DNA from 3 places in the Vibrio gangliei genome. Region 2 is predicted to be linked to each of the others. Evidence: predicted binding sites of a transcription regulator. Region 2 holds the regulator's gene; each other region holds the start of a gene.

Region 1 (7,314 bases), 950 kb from region 2:
GCTGGCGACACCAAGAAAAGCCGCAAAATGAAGATCAAGGATGCATTCAAAGCTTTAACCGAAGAAGAAGCGGCTAAGCTAGTGAATCAAGAAGATTTGAAAGAACAAGCGATCTTCAACGTTGAAAACAACGGTATCGTATTTATCGATGAAATCGACAAAATTTGTAAGCGTGGCGATCAAACTGGCGGTGGCGAAGTATCACGTGAAGGTGTTCAGCGTGACTTATTACCATTAGTGGAAGGCAGCACGGTCTCAACCAAACATGGCATGGTACGTACTGACCACATCTTATTCGTTGCGTCTGGTGCTTTCCAAGTCGCACGTCCTTCGGATTTGATCCCTGAGTTGCAAGGTCGTCTACCAATCCGTGTTGAACTTGAAGCACTGAGCAGTCAAGACTTCAAACGCATCTTAACCGAGCCTCATGCGTCACTCACAGAGCAATATCGTGCACTGATGGCAACCGAAAATGTTGAGATCGAATTTACCGAAGATGGCATTACGCAAATTGCTGAAGCCGCTTGGCAGGTAAATGAAACCACAGAAAATATCGGTGCACGTCGCTTACATACCGTTATGGAGCGTTTGATGGATGACATCTCATTTGACGCGACAGATAACCCTGGCATGAAAGTGTCAATCGACGGTGATTACGTTAAGCAACGTTTAGGCGAATTTGTGGCAGATGAAGATTTAAGCCGCTTTATTCTATAAAACATTCATCATTATTCGATATAATATACCCAAGTGGCTTCAAGATGCCGAATTCAGAGCTGTCATCCAAGTTCTTGGACAAGGAAGATTTATGCGGAATGTAAACACCTTTCAATTAAATCTGACGTAGGCTAAGAACTTGGATGAAGCTCCCGAAGGGCAAGCTAAAACAAGCTTTATGCTGCGTTAAATTAAATAGAGATAGAATAGCTATGATCATATTCAATTTGCCTTGCCTAAAACTTGTTTTAATCTTGCTGAAACTTGCATCTTGAAGTTACTTGGGTATAAAGAAGCTCGCTATTAAGCGGGCTTTTTAATTTTCGCTATATCACTGATATACTTTTTTTTACTATTATTTTATTCGTCTTGTACTTATATGAAATCCTCTTTTGCTATTTGGCTAGATGCCGCGAGACCTAAAACCCTGCTTCTGGCCATTGCTGCAATCGCAACGGGCAGCAGCCTTGCTTACGCCGACCATCACTTTTCTTTCGCAATTTCTTTGTTGGCGTTACTGACTGCGACCTTGCTGCAAATTTTATCAAATCTCGCTAATGATTATGGTGATGCGGCACAAGGCACCGATAACGAAAATAGAATCGGCCCCATTCGTGGTATGCAACAAGGCATGATCACTCAAGATGGTATGAAAAAAGCGATCGCTCTTAACATTGTTTTTATCATCATCAGCGGCTTAGCCCTCGTCTTTTACGCCTTACAAAGCCCCACCAGCATCGCTGCATTTATTGTGCTGGGCTTATTGTCCATTATCAGCTCAATTGCCTATACCATGGGCAGTAAACCTTATGGCTACATTGGGCTTGGTGATATTTCTGTGTTTATTTTCTTCGGACTGCTTGCCATTCTAGGCACCTATTTCCTACACACTGGCACCATTAAAGCATCCTTGTTATTACCAGCCATTGGTTCCGGTTTATTTTCAATGGGCGTACTTAATATCAATAATATGCGCGATGTAGAAAATGACACAGTGAGCAACAAGCGTACACTCGTGGTTCGCATTGGAATTGAACGAGCCAAACGCTATCACATTGGGCTATTGGCCTTTGGTTGGTTAACCATGGCGGTGTACCTGATTAGTCACGTTCAACCCATTTGGATAAATGTATTAATGCTGTTACCGCTCATTCGTATCATTAAACACGGCCACATTATTTGGAATGTGAAAGAGTCTACCCAATTCATTCCTATGCTACCGGACATGGTGAAATGTGCTTTTATCACCAATATCGTGTTTGCGGTGACATTAGTGCTCAGCCAATGGGTTTGATTCATTTAGATTTCTTAATGAATCAAACTGTTATCGCGACCTGTAGTGAGATCAAAGTCTTTTGAGGAATTTGTGCTTTGTCATTGCAAAGCCATAATGAGCCGATATACTCGTTGTTAGTCTTTTACCGCAAGCAAAGAGAATACCGCTATGGAATATAATACCTCTGCACTGTGTGATATTTACCAAGATCAAGTTGATGTGGTTGAACCTATGTTCAGCAACTTTGGTGGCTTAACATCATTTTCGGGTCAACTGACTACCGTCAAATGTTTTGAAGATAACGGTATTATCCGTTCAATCTTGCAAGAAGACGGTACTGGTAGAGTATTATTAATCGATGGCGGCGGCTCACTGCGTCGCGCATTAATCGATGCTGAAATTGCCGCTATCGCAGAAGAAAATGACTGGGAAGGCCTTGTTGTTTACGGCTGCGTGCGTGAAATCGATGATTTGGAAGAAATGGAAATTGGTATTCAAGCCATTGCTTCTATTCCTGTCGGTGCAACGCAAAACAACATTGGTGAAGTCGATGTACCGGTTAACTTTGGCGGCGTGACCTTCTTACCAGAAGACTATCTCTATGCTGACAACACCGGCGTCATTATCTCGCAAGAGCCGCTTGATGTGGAATTAGAGCTGGACGACGATGAGCTTGAGCCTTTAGAGGATTAATTTCTCACTGGTTGCTAGACATACAAAAACAGAGCCACATGAGCTCTGTTTTTTTATATCTTGAATATAATACTCAAACGTAAGCAGAGAATTATTCAACGTCGTCCATTTTACCAAGCAAGCTGCGGATGCGCTCTTGCCATGCTTGTTGCTCTTGACGCATCACTTGAGTTTGTTGCTCAAGCTCTTCACGACCTTCACGCAATTGACCTGCTTCTGCCGCCAATTGCTCGTTCTTTTCTTTAAGCTCTTCTACTTCCATTTGAAGTAATGCGATCGTATCTACCGCGGTTTGAATTTTTGCTTCTAGCTGTTCTAGTACTTCGAAAGACATCTTTGCTACCTATAAAATGATCATGATGAGCGACAAAGTCGAAACAAGAAACGAATCCTACGCCGCCTTTATCCACGTTTGTTCCCATTCTACTCAGCTTGCATCTTTGCGCCACCGTCTTATTCAACTATTTCTGCCTACTTGCGCAAAAAAACGGCAAACCTTACTTAATTATGACATTTGTCGCCATGATTCTCGCCGATGAGTTAATTTAGCCGACTTTGCCAGGATTCAAATTCAAAAAAGCAAACGTTACCGTTTTGGCTATGCTAGAATATGCCGCAGATTTTTCTCTTTGTTTGTTTTATTTGGAGTCAGTATGAAACGCGATTTAGCATTGGCATTTTCTCGAGTGACTGAAGGTGCTGCGCTTGCCGGATATAAATGGTTAGGCCGAGGCGATAAAAACGCAGCCGATGGCGCTGCAGTAGCTGTAATGCGTACCCTACTGAATGACACTGAAATCAGCGGTGAAATTGTTATCGGTGAAGGTGAAATTGACGAAGCGCCTATGCTTTATATCGGTGAACAAGTTGGCCTAGGCGGCGATGCGGTGGATATCGCGGTGGATCCAATCGAAGGCACTCGTATGACCGCAATGGGTCAATCTAATGCCTTGGCTGTACTGGCCGCTGGTGAAAAAGGCAGCTTCTTAAAAGCTCCAGATATGTACATGGAAAAATTGGTGGTTGGCCCTGGTGCAAAAGGCTGCATTGATTTAGCCAAACCGGTTGAAGAAAACATTCAAAACGTGGCTAAAGCGTTGAATAAGCCATTATCAGAATTAACCGTGATCACGCTTGCTAAACCTCGTCACGATGCCGTTATCGCGAAAATCCAGCAAATGGGCGCACGTGTTTTTGCTGTGCCAGATGGTGATGTGGCAGCGTCCATCCTAACCTGTATGCCAGACAGTGAAGTCGACATGATGTACTGCATCGGTGGTGCGCCAGAAGGTGTGGTTTCTGCGGCTGTGATCCGTGCTTTAGATGGTGACATGCAAGGTCGTTTATTACCTCGTCATGAAGTAAAAGGTGATACGCCAGAAAACCGCACTCATGGTGAACTTGAACTGCAACGCTGCGCTGAAATGGGCGTACAAGCGAACACCATCCTGAAAATGGATGACATGGCGCGTAGCGATAACGTGGTATTTGCTGCAACCGGTATTACCAAAGGTGACCTACTCGAAGGCATTACTCGTACTGGTAATATCGCAACCACAGAAACCTTAGTCATCCGTGGTAAGAGCCGCACCATTCGTCGCATCAAATCGATTCACTACCTTGAGCGTAAAGACGACGAAGTCAAACAACACATTTTATAAGATTCAGTGTCACGATAATCAACGCAGCTCTCGGGTTGCGTTTTTTTATTTGCATTAAAAAGTATTTGTTAAGCATTTGCTTTATTAAATTTTTCCTCCATCATATACCCAGTGAGTGGGATATCGGCCCTTCACTATCGATAGAGATGAATAAAAGGCAATATGAAAACCAGCGATAAAATTCTCAATAAAATTAAACGTGAGGGCAAAATCACCGCGCGTCAATTAGCGGAGGATTTGTCGATCACCACCATGGGCGCTCGCCAACATTTGCAAGCGCTTGAAGAAGAAGGGTTTCTGACCTTTACCGATATCAAAGTCAAAGTGGGACGTCCGGCTCGTCACTGGTCATTAACCCAACAAGGGCACGATCAGTTTATTGACCGTCACCAAGATCTCAGCATCGATATTATCTCAGCCATTGATGACACCTTTGGTTCTAGTGGATTAAACAAAGTCATTACTCAGCGAGAGCACACCATTTATGAGCGTTACCAACAACAATTAGCCCATTGCCACACTATCCAGCAAAAGTTACAAACGCTGGTACAACTGCGTGAGCAAGAAGGTTATATGGCGGAACTGGAAGAAAGCGATTCTGGTTACCTACTGATCGAAAATCATTGCCCGATTTGCCAAGCCGCAAAGCAATGCCCCCAGTTGTGTCGCTCGGAACTGCACATTTTTCAAACCTTACTCGCCGATGAATGCCAGGTTCAACGACGCGAACACATTATTCAAGGTGCCAATCGCTGCTGTTACCAAATTACACCGTTATAGCCGCGGCCGCATGCCCTATTCTTATCATCAAATTTTTGGATACCTTTGCTTGTGAATTCAACGTCTCAACCTTCGCTGGCTCGTCAGCTATTTCAACAAACTTGGCCAATGCTGTTTGGCGTATTATCACTGATGAGCTTTCAGTTAGTCGATAGTGCGTTTATTGGTCAGCTTGGCGTTTTGCCGCTAGCGGCACAAGGATTTACTCAACCGATTCAAATGGTGATTATTGGTTTGCAAGTCGGGCTAGGCATTGCCACTACTGCGGTAATATCTAAAGCACTTGGTCAAGAAAACTTCCGCTACGCTAAGCAACTGGGTGGCTTGGTGGTAATCATTGGTGGGATCGGGATTGCCATTTTTGCTTGCCTGATTTATGTCTTACATCAACCTATTTTGAGCTTATTAAGCGCACCCGATACCATTGAGCCAATTGTAAGCCATTACTGGATTTACTGGCTGCTCAGCGCCTGGTGTGGGGCGCTGTTGTATTTCTTATACAGTGTGTGTCGAGCTAATGGTAATACCATGCTGCCCGGTAGCATGATGATGGTAACTAGCCTGACCAATATTGTGCTCGATCCTATATTCATTTTTACTTTAGATCTCGGTATCAATGGTGCAGCCATCGCGACGTTACTGTCATTTAGCCTAGGAATACTCATCGTTGCCCCTAAAGTATGGGCAAAACAATGGATCAGTTTTGATTGGTCTGATTTACACATTGCCACCAGTATACGAGCACTAACCAATATCATGGGCCCGGCGATGATCAGTCAATTACTGCCGCCTCTCTCTTCGATGTTAGCCACCAAACTTTTAGCCAGTTTCGGCACAACAGCGGTGGCCGCCTGGGCGATTGGTTCTCGCTATGAATTCTTTGCCATTGTTGGCGTGCTCGCACTGACCATGTCAATGCCGCCTATGGTTGGACGTCTACTTGGTGCAAAAAACTATCGTGATATTAAAACCTTAACCAACATTGGGATTCGTTTTATTTTGCTATTCCAATTGGCTATTGCGGTGATCACCTTCTTCGCTGCGAATGGGCTTTCTAATTTGATGACCAGTGATGCAGAAGTAACGAGCATCTTACATTGGCATCTCACCATTGTGCCTATTAGTCTCGGTTCACTAGGAGTATGCATGTTAATGGTGTCACTTTCCAATGCGATTGGCCGCTCTTACTCTGCGTTATTCATCTCAGCGCTACGCCTGTTTGTGTTCTTCTTACCTTGCTTATGGCTGGGGTCGCAATTGGGCGGTATTCACGGATTATTCATCGGTGCATTGCTTGGCAATATGTTGGCGGGCATAAACGCCTATTGGGTATTTAAGCGTAACCTAAACAAGATCATACAAGCAGAAAGCTAATGCTTAAAACGCAGCGGTAACCGTGATCTCATAAAAGAAAGGCTGCACCATGGCAGCCTTTCTTTTTATCAGCACTATTTTTTATCAATACTATTTCTTATCAAAGCTATTTTTTATCAAAGCTATTGTGGCTCAGGTCCGTAACGGTTATCACCTTGCGACCCTTTCAGCAAGCCACATTCCACCAGCATCCAAATACCGCACACCAAAGCCAAAACACTCATTCCAGTCTGCCATATTGGCTGTGCGGCTTCCATGCCTGCAGTTGGCGTCATAATGCGCCCAATCAATAAAGGAATATGCATGAGTAGCCACCAATTGGATTTATTGCGGTCATGCCAACGTTTAGCGGTCACCGCCAAATCTGGCCACAGTAACGCGGCACTGACGATAAAAATCACCACGCCAGTGTAACTGGCAAACATATTCTGTGCCGCCACACCGACAACACCTAACATCACTAGGTAATAAAAAAGATTCCACATCCAAAAACGCTGTCGACTGATGCGACCTTGAAACGAAAACAACCACTGCTTTGCTGTCATTATCTATACCCTTTACTCATTACCAAAGTTAGTCACTTTCTGAAAACAAGCGCGATCCATATCGCGAATATTCACCGTTAAACTGGCGACAAAAGACGCTTTTGCTTGCAGAGCTTGCATTAAACTTTCAGACAAGGCTTTCTTTTGCTCGGCAGTACGACCATCTAACAATTCCAATGTGACATGAATAAAATCAACACTGTCCTCCAAATCACCAATTAACCAATGATGGGTACGCAAGGTTCTCGATTTCACATCTCCCACGCCA
Region 2 (7,314 bases):
TTAAAACAACGGATGCCTGATTTACCGACAATGTCGAAACCTTGAGACTCGATCCATTGGTACACATCTTCCGGTAACAACCCTTTCTGTGGTTGCAATTTAAACCGTTTACGATGTGGCATTCCCTGCAAAATGTGAGGGATATTACCACAAGTTACGTTCTTCAAAACCAGTCCGTGATGATTGTAGAACATCACAGATACTATTCCGCCCGGTTTCACTTTATCGAGCACATCATTCAAGACCTGTTGAGGGTGCTCAAGCCATTCCATAACGGCATGAAATAAAACGAAATCAAAAGGCTCTGATTCATGCTTATGCAAGTTTTGAATAGGAGAATGAACAAATCGAAAGTTGGCAGATAAAAGATTTTTTTCTACATCTTGCCGAGCGAGAGCCAGCATTTCACTCGACACATCACATAAGCAAATTTGATGACCGAGCTGAGCGAGTTTTTGAGATACTTGTGCCAAGCCGCCGCCCGCATCCAAGATGGATAAAGGTTTGTCAGCATGTTGCAGGCGTTGCAATGCGTTTTCTATATCTTGCCATACGATGACTTGGCGGATATCTCCTTTATCCGAACCGTAAATATTTTTCGCAAATTTATGTGCGATGTCATCGAAATTTCGATCGTTAGCCATATTTTTTCATTTAAGATAACTGAATTTTGCGTGTATTCTGTCACAGCAATTACAGGAATAAAGCAAATACTCTCTTTTATCCGCTGAATGATGAATTTTTGGGCTATTTAAAATGTTTGAACTGAAAAAAATAATCGGCGCATTGTTCATGCCGCTGCCAGCCATGTTAATCCTTGGCTTTCTCGGCTTGTTTTTGATCATGTTTACTTATAAACGAGGCTTGGGTTGTATTCTCACTTTTATCTCTTTAACAGGGATCTTTCTCTTTTCATTCCAACCTCTTTCTACTTCTTTATTGAAACCGACTGAGCGTGCTTACAAAGCCTTTTTACCGGTTGATGGCACCTTGGATTACGTCATGGTCTTAGGCAGTGGCCACACGGTGGATGATGACATACCACCGACTTCTGAACTTTCACGCAATGGTTTAATGCGCTTAGCCGAAGGCATTCGTGTATTACGACTGTACCCGGGTGCAAAATTGATTTTATCTGGTTACGGTGCGGGTAGTTCTGTCAGTAACGCACGTATGATGGCTAATGTTGCTGTATCACTTGGTGTGGCAAAATCGGACATCATCTTATTAGAAAATGCACAAGACACTTGGGATGAAGCCCATCAAGCCGCCGGTTTCGTGGGAAATAAACGCATGGTGTTAGTGACTTCTGCGAGCCACATGAAGCGTGCCATGAAAGAGTTTCGCAAAGCGGGTTTGGAACCCATCCCAGCCCCAACCAACTATCTTGCGTTTGATAACATTGAACAAGCATGGGACAAGTATTCACCTCAAGCTCAATACTTAGAACAAAGTGAGCGTTATTGGCATGAATTGTTGGGTCGTTGGTGGTCATCTTTACGTGATACACTTTCTAACACTCAAAACACGGCAAATAGCGCGCCGGCAGAATAAAGCAATTTACACGCAATAAGACTTACGTTATCGTTTGCGTCCTGCAAAGTTTGTTCATAAAAATGCCATATCTGATTGTCAGGCATGGCATTTAAGACTAAAATCTTATCAAAACTACGCATCTATATTATTAAGTCGCTGATTAATGGCGACTTTTATGTTTTTAGTATCCAATTAACTATCATCGTTCCGGCTGTATGGTCGGCATAAAGGAAATTCACTATGGCTACAATCAAAGATGTTGCACGTATTGCTGGAGTCTCCACAACGACCGTGTCACATGTCATCAATAAAACTCGTTTTGTTGCAGAGACAACTCAAGAGAAAGTTATGGCCGCAGTGAAAGAACTCAATTATGCCCCAAGCGCCGTGGCTCGTAGTTTGAAATGCAATACCACCAGCACCATTGGTATGTTAGTGACACAGTCAACTAACCCATTCTTTGCCGAAGTCGTTGATGGTGTTGAAAGCTACTGTTACCGCAAAGGTTATACCCTAATTTTGTGTAACACCGGTGGCCGCTCTGACAAACAACGTGATTATATCCGCATGTTGGCTGGCAAACGTGTCGATGGCCTATTGGTTATGTGTTCTGACCTAGATGAAGAATTGCGTGAAATGCTTGATGGTCACCCAGATATTCCTAAAGTTGTGATGGATTGGGGCCCAGAAACATCCAAAGCCGATAAAATCATCGATAACTCAGAAGAAGGTGGTTACATCGCAACACGCTATCTACTAGAACGAGGTCACACTGATATTGCTTGTTTAAGTGGGCATTTTGAAAAGGTGGCTTGCCAAGAGCGTATTGCAGGTTGTCGCCGTGCGTTAGAAGAAAAAGGCTTAACACTACGAGACGAGTGGTTACTAGAAGGGAACTTCGAGTGTGATACTGCCGTTATCGCTGCCGATAAAATCTTGGCAATGGATAAAAAACCAACTGCGGTATTCTGTTTTAACGACATCATGGCGCTAGGCTTAATGAGCCGTCTGCAAGAAAAAGGCATGCGTGTACCGGAAGATATTTCCGTGATCGGTTACGACAACATTGATATTTCTCCTTATTTCTCACCACCGTTGACGACGGTTCACCAACCTAAGCGTCGTTTAGGTAAGAACGCGGTTGAAATCTTATTAGAACGCATTAAAGATAAAAATCACGCTAAACAAACCTTCGAAATGTTCCCTGAAATGGTAGAACGTTCATCGGTGAAAACGCTTAAATAGTATTTCTAGTATTATCACTGCAAACATTTACAAGGCGTATCTATTCATTTAGATGCGCCTTATTTTTATTCGCTGGATTTTGATTAATTTATCCTGAGTTCAGATTAACTTAGCGATAACCTGAAATTTTTTCGCGTGATGTTATGTCTTATATTCCACTACGCTTAATTACATAAATTTTCATACCCAAGTTAGCGGAGCGAATAAAAGCTGCCAACAAAGCTAAAGCTTCAAATACGATGGATATTAAGGACAGATACAATGCGCTGGATTAGCCTTGGTTTACTTTCATTACTGCCTCTATTTGCTATGGCCTCTCAGGATAGCGACTGGCAAACCATTGAAAAACAAGCTCGTGGGCAAGATGTGTATTTTAATGCCTGGGGTGGTAGCCAAGAAATTAATGATTATCTACGTTGGGTAAGTAGAGAAGTGAAACGACAATATGGTGTAACTCTACACCATGTTAAAGTTTCCGATATTTCTGAAACCACCGCCCGCTTGCTGGCAGAAAAAACAGCCAATAAAAATCAGCAAGGCAGTGTCGATTTGGTTTGGATTAATGGTGAAAACTTCAAATCAATGAAAGACAACCAATTACTTTTTGGCCCGTTTGTATCGACATTACCTAATTGGCAAAAAGTAAATATGGCTTTACCTGTCACTGATGATTTTTCCGAACCAACCAACGGGCTCGAAGCGCCTTGGGGTGTAGGACAACTGGTTTATATTTATGACCGTGACAAGCTAGCCTCGCCTCCTCAATCAGCGCAAGATCTGCTCGAGTATGCTAAAGCGCACCCAGGCCGTATTAGCTACCCTAAGCCGCCACAATTTCATGGCACCAGTTTTTTAAAGTCATTATTGATTGAACTTAGCCAGCAAGATCCTGCATTACAGCAACCCGTTACCACAGAGGCTTTTGCTCAACTCACTCAACCATTATGGCGCTATTTAGATGCTTTGCAGCCTTTCTTGTGGCAACAAGGTCAACAGTTTCCAACTAGCCAAGCGGAAATGATTCAACTTTTGGATGATGACCAACTTGATTTGGCGATCACCTTCAATCCCAATGAAGTTTTCTCCGCGCAAGCCAGTGGCAAACTTGCTTCAAGCACCGCAAGCTACGCGTGGAAACAGGGGGCTTTATCGAACATTCATTTTCTTGCTATTCCATGGAATGCTAACTCCAAACAAGGCGCTTTAGTGGTGATCAATTTCTTACTCAGCCCTGAAGCGCAATCTCGTAAAGGCGACATCAATATTTGGGGGGATCCATCCGTTTTGCAGCCGCAATACTTAACTGGCAGCGCACAAAAGACCAAACTCTACCCGTCCTTGCCTGAGCCACATCCTAGCTGGCAAACCGCATTAGAACAGGCTTGGCTTGAACGTTATAGCCAATAAAATATTGATGGCGTTACGTCGAGGAGCAATTCAAAGGACCATGTCTATTAAAAAAAGGGATAGTGAAGCTAGGCCTATTAAAAGCAGGCATACTAAAATGAGTAACCGACTCAATAGCACTCTATTAAATCGACGAATATTGAATAAAAGCCAATCCAGTAAAGTCTCGCTGCGCTTGGGTTATGCTTTCGTTGTGTTGCTGTGTATCTTTCCCATCATTCCCGGCTTAATCGGTATGCTTAGCCCTGCCTTCGGCATTATTCCCCCCTTGGGCTTATTCGAGTTCTCACTGACTGGGTTCGAAAAAGTGGCGGATTGGCCCGCGGTAATGCATTCAATTTGTCTGAGTATGTTCTCTGCAATTACGAGTACTTTTTTAGCGACCATCATGGCGTTTTCAATACTGCAAGCCTATTGGAATCGTCCTGCTTGGCATAAAGTGGAAAAGTTATTATCGCCCTTATTAGCCTTGCCTCATGTCGCTTTTGCTGTGGGTTTCTTATTCTTATTTTCAGATACAGGTTGGTTCGCACGTGCATTAAACAGTGTTTTTTCTGCTTTTAGCACTTTTAACACTCAAGGTTGGTTGAACGTACAAGATAATCTTGGCCTTGGGCTGACTCTGGCACTTGCGATTAAAGAAACGCCGTTTTTGGTGTTAATGAGTTTACCCATTTTAAATAACTTACGAATTCAGCAAACCTTAGCGGTATCACAAAGCTTAGGTTATTCAGCTGCACAGACATGGTGGAAAGTGATCTTGCCACAATGGCTTCGACACATGCGCTTTCCATTTTTTGCCATTATGGCTTACTCAAGTTCAGTGGTGGATGTCAGCTTAATCATAGGACCAACGCATCCACCGACGTTTGCCGTATTGGTTTGGCAATGGTTTAACGAGCCTGATTTGTCTTTATTGCCTCGCGCTGCTGCCGGAGCGTTGTGTTTGTTTTTGCTCTGTAGCGCATTGATTGGTTTGGTGTATTTTATCGAACGTCTGTTACTTCATTATGCTCGCGGCTGGCTTACCTCTGGCAAAAAGAATGCTGACAGCGTTTACGGTAAATCGTCCTCTTCCATTTTCTCACCGCTGTCTATCAACTCGGCTATCCAGTCCACTATGACTTCAGCGGTTGCTCCTGTGCTCATGGCGGTGAGTTTATTATGTTTGCCTGCCCTGCTGGTTTGGACCTTCGCACAACGTTGGCAATTTCCGCAGCTACTCCCATCAGATTGGAGTTTGCGCTTTTGGATAAGCGAATGGCCATACATTCAACAAGCGATTCAAACTAGCCTATGCCTTGCCGTAGCCAGTACGATCATCGCGTTAATATTTGCCATTATTGCGCAAGAATATCGGCAACATTTTCGCCTACGTTTACCCATGTATGTGATTGCTCTGCCAATGCTCATTCCTCAGCTTTCTTTGCTGTTTGGCTTACAAGTCACAACGCTTTGGATAAACCAAGAATATTATTGGCTGTGGGTTATTTGGTCACATCTGTTTTTTGCTTTTCCATATATTTATTTGAGCTTAGATGGGCCCTGGCAAAGCTATCCAACCCGCTTATCACAAACTGCGGTCAGTTTAAGCGCATCGCCATTTAAAGCTTTTGTCATGATCAAATTACGCACACTGGCTAGCGCGTTGGCGTTTGCTTTTTCGATGGGAATGAGTGTCAGCTTAGCGCAATATTTACCGACTTTGATGTTAGGCTCTGGCCGCATTGTCACTTTAACCACCGAAGCCGTTGCGCTTTCCAGTGGCCATGATCGCCGTATCATTGCTTTGTATGCGTTATGGCAAGCGTTAGTACCCTTCATATTCTTTAGCTTGGCATTGGTCGCTAATCGTTTTTTAACCCAACCTAATGCTATGCAAAAACCGGCCAAATACCAAAATCGGGATGAAGATCTAAAGCGAAACAGAAACCGAGATCCATCTAAACATCCTGTTCCATTTAAACACTCAGTGCCAACCCAAAATAGGCAGGCGTAATCTTATGTGCTTATCGATTCAAAACCTCAGCATTACAAAGCAGCACAGCCCTTATGATCAATTATTAGGCGACTTTAATTTGGAAATTGAACCGGGTGAAATTGTCACCTTAATGGGACCAAGCGGTTGTGGTAAATCCACGTTACTTACTGTGATTGCCGGACACCTCAGTGCAGACTTTTCAGCAAATGGACAAATTACACTCGACGGTGAGGCCATCTTAGAACGCGCGCCCCACCAGCGTTCCATCGGAATTTTATTTCAAGATGATATGCTCTTTCCCCATCTCAACATTTGGGAAAATATCGCCTTTGCTTTGCCCAATCACATTAAAGGTAAGCAACGCAAACAAGCAGCTCTACAAGTTCTGCATTCTATCGAATTAGCGCATCTTGCCGAATCGATGCCAGAACAAATATCAGGCGGACAACGTGCTCGTATCAGCCTGGTGCGCATGCTCAGTGCTCAACCTCGCGCAGTATTACTCGATGAGCCTTTTGGCCAGCTCGACCCCGAACTGCGTCCTGTTTTCAGACAATGGGTTTTCGAACAACTGCAAGCGGCAAATGTTCCTGCTTTGATGGTGACACACGATGCCTCAGATGTCCCTGAAGGCGGCAAGCTCATTCAATGGCCAAAGCTAACCTCAGCTGCGGATAACTAGAAAAAATTCGGAGAACATACATGCTTGATCGCTACGTCATACCCATCATCAAAAAACCGCTCGAACAGGGTGCTCGCTGTTGTATTCAACGTGGTATAAGCGCCAACCAAGTCACGATTGCCAGCTTTGCGATTGGGCTGCTCGCTATTCCCGCGTTATGGCAGCACTATTATCTACTTGCGCTGGTGTTCATTGTTTTTAATCGCATTGGTGATGGGCTCGATGGCGCGATAGCAAGACAAACTCAAACCACGGATGCGGGTGGTTTTTTGGATATTTGTCTCGATTTTCTGTTTTACGCTCTGATCCCACTTGGCTTTTTACTTGCCGAGCCTGAACAAAATGGCTTATACGCTGCATTGTTGATTGTGTCATTTGTCGGTACGGGCAGCAGCTTTCTTGCCTTTGCTTCAGTGGCAGCAAAACACAAGATCGATAACCCAATCTATCAACACAAATCCTT
Region 3 (7,314 bases), 810 kb from region 2:
CTCTTCAATGAAGATCGCATCAGCGCGGCGCAGTAAGTCACAGTATTCTTTCTTCACTTCACCCAGAACACGTACGCCTAGGCCAGGACCTGGGAATGGGTGACGGTAAAGCATGTTGTATGGCAAACCTAGCTCCAAACCAATTTTACGCACTTCGTCTTTAAACAATTCACGTAGAGGCTCAACCAAGCCCATTGCCATATCGTCTGGCAAGCCGCCTACGTTATGGTGAGATTTGATCACGTGAGCTTTACCGGTTTTCGATGCCGCTGACTCAATCACATCTGGGTAGATTGTACCTTGTGCCAACCATTTCGCGTTTGATAATTTCTTCGATTCTTCATCAAAGATTTCAACGAAAACGCGGCCAATGATCTTACGTTTGGCTTCTGGCTCAGCTTCACCGCCTAATGCATCTAGGAAACGGTTTTCAGCATCAACGTGAACAATGTTTAGTCCAAAGTGATCACCAAACATTTCCATCACTTGCTCTGCTTCGTTCAAACGTAGTAAGCCGTTATCAACAAATACACAAGTCAGTTTGTCGCCAATCGCGCGGTGGATAAGCATTGCCACTACCGATGAATCCACACCGCCAGATAGACCTAGGATCACTTCGTCATCGCCCACTTGCTCTTTAATGCGAGCCACTGCGTCTTCGATGATAGAAGATGGGGTCCATAATTTTTCACAGCCACAGATGTTCAGAACAAAGTTCTCAAGCATACGTAGACCTTGGCGAGTATGAGTTACTTCTGGGTGGAATTGTACACCGTAAAAACGTTGTTCTTCATTCGCCATTGCCGCGTATGGGCATGTATCAGTTTGAGCAACTTTGGTAAATGTAGAAGGAATCTCAACCACTTTGTCACCGTGGCTCATCCAAACATCAAGCAATGGTTTGCCGTCTTCAGCAATCGCATCTTCAATGTTTTTGAATAGCTCACACTCTTCAACCATTTTTACTTGCGCGTAGCCAAATTCACGCTCGTTTGAACCCGCGACTTTACCGCCCAATTGCTCAGACATGGTTTGCATGCCGTAACAAATACCAAATACAGGTACGCCAGCGTTAAAGACATATTCAGGTGCACGAGGAGAGCCGGCTTCCGTTACGCTCTCAGGGCCACCAGAAAGAATAATACCGTTTGGATTGAACTCACGGATATCCGCTTCATCCACATCCCAGCTCCATAGTTCACAGTACACACCGATTTCGCGGATACGGCGAGCAATCAATTGAGTGTATTGAGAGCCAAAGTCTAAAATTAAAATACGCTGAGCATGAATATTGGTCGTCATTCGTTTTCTCTAATAATCATTTCAAGGTTGAAAATGGTGTGAGTTTCGAGTTTCGAGTTTCGAAAAGCATACCTTTGCATTTCTAGCTCAACACTCAACAGCTCACACCTTTATAAATTCTTTTACTATGCAAATTTTTAATTTATCACGCCGGAATTAAGTTCAAGAACAAGGTGAATGCGCGGAGTTGACGAGAGTCAATGAGCACATTCGACACAGCTATTGAACTTAATAACCAGTAAAAAATAAAAATTTTAACCTAAGCGGTAATTCGGTGCCTCTTTAGTAATCTGCACGTCATGTACATGCGATTCTTGCATGCCTGCGCCAGAAATACGGACAAATTCGGCTTTAGTACGCATATCTTCAATCGTTGCACTGCCGGTTAAGCCCATGCTTGAACGCAAACCACCCATTTGCTGGTGGATGATTTCTTTTAGGCGACCTTTATAAGCGATACGACCTTCGATACCTTCTGGAACCAGTTTATCCGCAGCGTTATCTGACTGGAAGTAACGATCTGATGAACCTTGAGACATTGCGCCCAAAGAGCCCATGCCACGGTACGCTTTGTAAGAACGACCTTGATACAAGATCACTTCACCCGGCGCTTCTTCTGTACCTGCAAACATTGAGCCAACCATCACACAAGATGCGCCAGCCGCGATTGCTTTACAGATATCGCCTGAGAAACGGATACCGCCATCAGCGATAACTGGAATGCCAAACTCAGCCGCCGCGCTGGCTGCTTCTGAAATCGCCGTAATTTGAGGAACACCGACACCCGTTACGATACGAGTGGTACAAATAGAACCAGGGCCGATACCCACTTTAACCGCATCCACACCCGCTTCAATTAACGCGCGCGCACCCGCTGCAGTCGCCACATTACCACCGATAATTTGTAGATCAGGGTATTTAGCGCGGGTTTCTTTAATGCGATCCAATACGCCTTGAGAGTGGCCGTGAGATGAATCGATAAGTAGAACGTCAACACCCGCTTCAACGAGGGCTTTAACTCGCTCTTCGTTGCCTGCGCCAGCACCAACAGCGGCACCAACACGTAGGCGACCACGCTCATCTTTACAAGCGTTTGGTTTACGTTCTGCTTTTTGGAAATCTTTTGCTGTGATCATGCCAGAAAGCTGGAATGCGTCGTTAACAACAAGGACTTTTTCAACACGATGCTCTTGCATGCATTGTTGAACTTCACTCATTGAAGCCCCTTCTTTAACCGAAGCTAGACGCTCTTTTGGTGTCATCACTTGCTCAACCGTTTTGCTTAAGTCGGTCACAAATCGAACATCACGGCCAGTAATGATACCCACGAGTTCATTACTTTCAGTGACGACAGGGAAACCGGCAAAACCGTGTTTTTGAGTCAAGGCTTTAACATCAGCAATGCTATCGGTAGGGCGAACCGTTACTGGGTTGCTTACTACGCCCGCTTCATAAATTTTTACTAGGCGAACTTCTTCAGCTTGTTGCTCAATCGACATATTCTTATGAATAAAGCCGATTCCCCCTTCCTGGGCAAGCGCAATCGCAAGACGCGCTTCGGTTACCGTATCCATAGCGGCAGAGATCATTGGTACATTAAGTGTGATCTTTTTGGTCAACTGAGTGCGAAGATCAGCTGTATTTGGAAGAACAGTGGAGTGTGCTGGGACGAGCAGTACGTCATCAAACGTTAAAGCTTCTTTAGCGATTCGTAACATTGCAATATCTCACATAAGAGTGTTAGAAGAATAAACCCCGCATTAAGTTTGGAAATCAAACCGTCCGCGATAAATTCACTTCATCGTTTCGCATAACAAAATGAATTTGGGATTTGATATTGCAGCGGGATTATACGCCTCACGCAATCGTTTGACTAGCCGTTTTTCTCTCTTTCTTTATGAAAATTTAGTGAATCAAACAAATTTCAACTCAACTGTCTGAATTACGGCTAGAATCATTGCTCAAATCTTATTCTTTCTAAGGTTAAACAATCGGTTTTCACAGTTTAAACATAATAAACATGGTAACCTTACCCGGTTAAATGTTTTCAAACGATGAGATTGACCATGCCAATATCCACAAATGCTAACAGCAACATTTTTACGGTTTCCCGCCTCAATGCCGAAGTACGCATGTTGCTGGAAAATGAAATGGGCATTGTGTGGTTAGTGGGGGAATTATCCAACTTCTCCGCACCGGTTTCCGGTCACTGGTACTTTTCTTTAAAAGATGCGCGCGCTCAAGTGAAATGTGCGATGTTTAAGGGTAACAATCGTCGTGTTAGCTTTAAACCAATGAACGGTAACCAAGTGTTAGTGAAAGCACGTTTATCTTTGTATGAACCGCGTGGTGATTACCAATTGATCATCGAAAGTATGCAGCCAGAGGGGGATGGCCGCTTACAACAAATGTTCGATGAACTAAAAATGAAACTGGCGGGCGAAGGTTTGTTTGCTCAACATCTAAAGAAACCGTTACCAGAAAACCCAAAACGCATTGGCATCATAACGTCTAAAACAGGCGCGGCACTGTACGATATTTTGGATGTACTGAAACGTCGTGATCCGAGTTTGCCGATTGTGGTCTACCCGACCATGGTTCAAGGTGAAGAAGCCGCGTTTAAAATAGCGCAAGCCATTGGACGGGCAAACAGCCGTAATGAATGTGACATTTTGATTGTGGGTCGAGGTGGTGGCTCATTAGAAGATTTGTGGTGTTTTAACCATGAGATTGTGGCCAGAACCATTGCGGCAAGCCAGATCCCTATCGTCAGCGCAGTGGGTCATGAAATTGATGTCACCATTGCTGACTTTGTTGCTGATGTGCGCGCCCCTACTCCATCCGCGGCCGCAGAATTAGTCAGTCGAGATAACAGCCATAAAGCTCAAACCATTATTGCTAAGCAACGTGATTTGCTCAATGCGTGGCGTCATTATAACCACCAGCAAAAAAACACTTTGAACCGACTGCAATTTGCGCTTGAAAAGCAGCACCCACGTTATCAACTTAACAAGCAAAGCCAGCGCTTAGACGAACTGCAAGCGCGCCTGTCACGCTCTATTTCGAGTAAATTACAACTGTTGCAAGTTCAATTGCATCGCAGCCAGCAATCACTCAGTTTTCATTCACCGAATAAAACGATTGAACGCAGCCAATATCGCTTAAGTAATAACAAAGCTCGATTGATTCAAGCGATTCAACAAACTTTGCGTGATCACAGATACAAACTGGCTCTGCAAGCTGAAAAGCTCGATACGGTTAGCCCACTGTCGACCTTGAAGCGAGGCTATTCGATCACTTGCGATCAACAGGGCAAAGTGCTCACAACATCAAACCAAGTCAAAACGGGCGATACCATTGTTACCCGCTTAATCGATGGTGAGATAAAATCGACAGTTGTATAACACTTAAAGAAGATTTAACTTAAACCGCCACAAATTGGCTTTGCACTCTGGTTTTCGACTTCAGCTCATTACAACTTGGGCAAAAATAGCTGATTGAGCCACAGGCCTGAATTTGCTCAAGTTGTGCTTGGCAATCAGGACAAGTGACTAAACGTGTGAAAGCACTCGCACACTCACGGCATTGGTATTGTTCTTTACCTTCTGCATTTTTTTGCTGCCACTCTAATTCACTGTGGCAACCAGGACAGATTTCATTTCCCATATCACACCTTTCATGGTTAAGAGTATTAATACGATCTTTATCTGATCTTATGCTTTCTACCTCGTGATCAGCGATCTACCCCATTAAGAATATTTATATCACCATATACCGAAAGCATAAGTTACATGTTCTGCATTTCAATTTTAAAGAGCATAAAAAACTAAAATAACGATCTTAAATCTCATGATCCGATATTTTCAATATTTTAAAATGGCCATTTTAGGCTATAAAACCAAAAGATCAGACAGCAACAGAGGAAGTGTCTGTTGAGCGAGGTGTAGCGCCTCATTCTTCTGAAACATACAAAAATGCCACTCCAGTATAGAGTGGCATTATCAAGTTGGCTGCAAGCGTATTACTTTTTACGGCCACGCTTAATTAAGCTCATCATTTTCTTACGTTTTTGTTCTTCCGAGTAACCCGATTTTTTCGTTGGTGCTTGATTATCAAACGGGTTTTCACTGTTTTGGAACTGGATACGAATTGGCGTGCCCATGATTTCCAATGAACGGCGGAAGTAGTTCATCAAATAACGCTTGTAAGAATCTGGCAACTCTTTCACTTGGTTACCATGCACCACAATGATTGGTGGGTTATAACCACCAGCATGCGCATATTTCATCTTCACACGGCGACCACGAATCAATGGCGGTTGGTGATCATCTTGTGCCATCTTCATGATACGAGTTAGAACAGAAGTCCCCACACGAGTAGTGGCTGATTTGTACGCTTCTTGTACCGATTCAAATAAATGACCAACGCCTGTGCCATGTAGCGCAGAAATGAAGTGAATACGTGCAAAATCAACAAAACCTAAACGACGGTCAAGTTCTTTCTTAACGCGCTCTTTCACGTCTGTATCTAGACCATCCCACTTATTCACCGCGATCACAATAGAACGTCCGGCATTCAAAGCAAAGCCAAGTAAACTTAGGTCTTGATCAGAAATATTTTCACGCGCATCAATAACCAGAAGTACCACGTTAGCATCTTCAATGGCTTTCAACGTTTTGATGACAGAGAATTTCTCTACCACTTCATTAACACGTTTACGGCGACGAACACCTGCGGTATCAATCAAGACGTATTCACGCTCATCACGCTTCATTGGAATATAAATAGAATCACGAGTCGTGCCTGGCATATCGTAAACCACGACCCGCTCTTCACCTAAAATACGGTTAGTGAGCGTTGATTTACCTACATTAGGACGACCGATAATGGCTAGTTTAATTGGCTGATCTTGCAGACGCTTAAACTCTTGTTCCGCTTCTTCTTCGGTGTAATCGAGTTTTTCTTCTTCCTGATCTTCAAATTCAGTGAGATCTTCAATTTCAGCGGCCGCTTCTTTTTCCATTTGTTCTGCAAACGGATTTAAAGCGCGGTCAATCAATGCGGCGACACCACGGCCATGTGCTGCGGCAATTTGGTAGATCTTATCCATACCAAGTTGCCAGAATTCAGCGCTCGCAGCATCCGCATCAATACCATCGACTTTGTTTACCACCAGCATGCTTGGTTTATCGCGCATACGCAGGTGCTTGGCAATCGCTTCATCAGACACGGTCAAACCTGCACGACCATCCACCATAAATAGCACCACATCCGCTTCTTCAATCGCAGCGAGTGATTGCTCAGCCATTTTGGTTTCTACACCTTCTTCGGTGCCATCGATACCACCGGTGTCGATCACGATGAATTCATGTTCGCCCAGTTTAGCTTGGCCATATTTACGATCGCGCGTTAAGCCAGGAAAGTCAGCCACAAGTGCATCGCGAGTGCGGGTTAGACGGTTAAATAACGTCGATTTACCCACGTTTGGGCGTCCAACAAGAGCCACTACAGGAATCATATCTACCTCAATCAAATCTAAATAACTTCAAGCAGTTATAGGTAAATTGAACTTACCTATAACTACTCATACACTATCTGTTGTTATCATTATACGTCTTCTGCGGCGCTTTATATTCAAATGATAGGTTTTTGACCAATCAAAATAACCGCAGCAGAATAACAAAAGCTCCTATTCACAGGTATGGATAGGAGCTATTCACTTCTACACTGAAAAAATCAGGGCGCGAATTGTATCACGATCCTTCAGGGATCTGCATTTTCTTTATTTCGCCGTCACGGGTTACCACGACAAAACCGTCTTCAACTTCAATCGGAGCGACCGCAATCCCCTCATCGTCAATCAATTGCTGAGCAACAAATTTGCCGCTCGAACGATCGATCCAGTGCAAATAACCTTCACCATCAGCAACGACTAAATATTGCTCAATAATAACCGGTGACGTTAATTGGCGATATTCGAGCGAATCATTGCTCCAAAGCTGAGTACCACTA

What was found. The regulator PurR, encoded in region 2, represses purine synthesis genes. The targets are predictions, from matches to a motif close to TNANGNAAACGTTTNCNTNA.
Region 1: glpX (class II fructose-bisphosphatase) is a predicted target of PurR. The motif match lies at 3,262-3,281, and genes of this name have one in related genera.
Region 3: guaB (IMP dehydrogenase) is a predicted target of PurR. The motif match lies at 3,160-3,179, and genes of this name have one in related genera.

What each region holds. Positions count from the first base shown of each region.
Region 1 is NZ_AP021869.1:2,419,592-2,426,905, forward strand. It holds gene hslU (HslU--HslV peptidase ATPase subunit) at 1-717, shown strand, start outside; gene Vgang_RS11200 (1,4-dihydroxy-2-naphthoate polyprenyltransferase) at 1,097-2,011, shown strand; gene rraA (ribonuclease E activity regulator RraA) at 2,162-2,686, shown strand; gene zapB (cell division protein ZapB) at 2,778-3,020, opposite strand; gene glpX (class II fructose-bisphosphatase) at 3,340-4,347, shown strand; gene Vgang_RS11220 (helix-turn-helix transcriptional regulator) at 4,510-5,127, shown strand; gene Vgang_RS11225 (MATE family efflux transporter) at 5,236-6,501, shown strand; gene Vgang_RS11230 (DUF805 domain-containing protein) at 6,624-7,046, opposite strand; gene Vgang_RS11235 (5-carboxymethyl-2-hydroxymuconate Delta-isomerase) at 7,059-7,314, opposite strand, start outside.
Region 2 is NZ_AP021869.1:1,466,844-1,474,157, forward strand. It holds gene cmoM (tRNA uridine 5-oxyacetic acid(34) methyltransferase CmoM) at 1-644, opposite strand, end outside; gene elyC (envelope biogenesis factor ElyC) at 757-1,554, shown strand; gene purR (HTH-type transcriptional repressor PurR) at 1,777-2,781, shown strand; gene Vgang_RS06690 (ABC transporter substrate-binding protein) at 3,043-4,188, shown strand; gene Vgang_RS06695 (ABC transporter permease) at 4,286-6,187, shown strand; gene Vgang_RS06700 (ATP-binding cassette domain-containing protein) at 6,192-6,851, shown strand; gene Vgang_RS06705 (CDP-alcohol phosphatidyltransferase family protein) at 6,872-7,314, shown strand, end outside.
Region 3 is NZ_AP021869.1:652,757-660,070, reverse strand. It holds gene guaA (glutamine-hydrolyzing GMP synthase) at 1-1,302, opposite strand, end outside; gene guaB (IMP dehydrogenase) at 1,557-3,020, opposite strand; gene xseA (exodeoxyribonuclease VII large subunit) at 3,357-4,706, shown strand; gene Vgang_RS02990 (zinc ribbon domain-containing protein) at 4,726-4,968, opposite strand; gene der (ribosome biogenesis GTPase Der) at 5,324-6,820, opposite strand; gene bamB (outer membrane protein assembly factor BamB) at 7,056-7,314, opposite strand, start outside.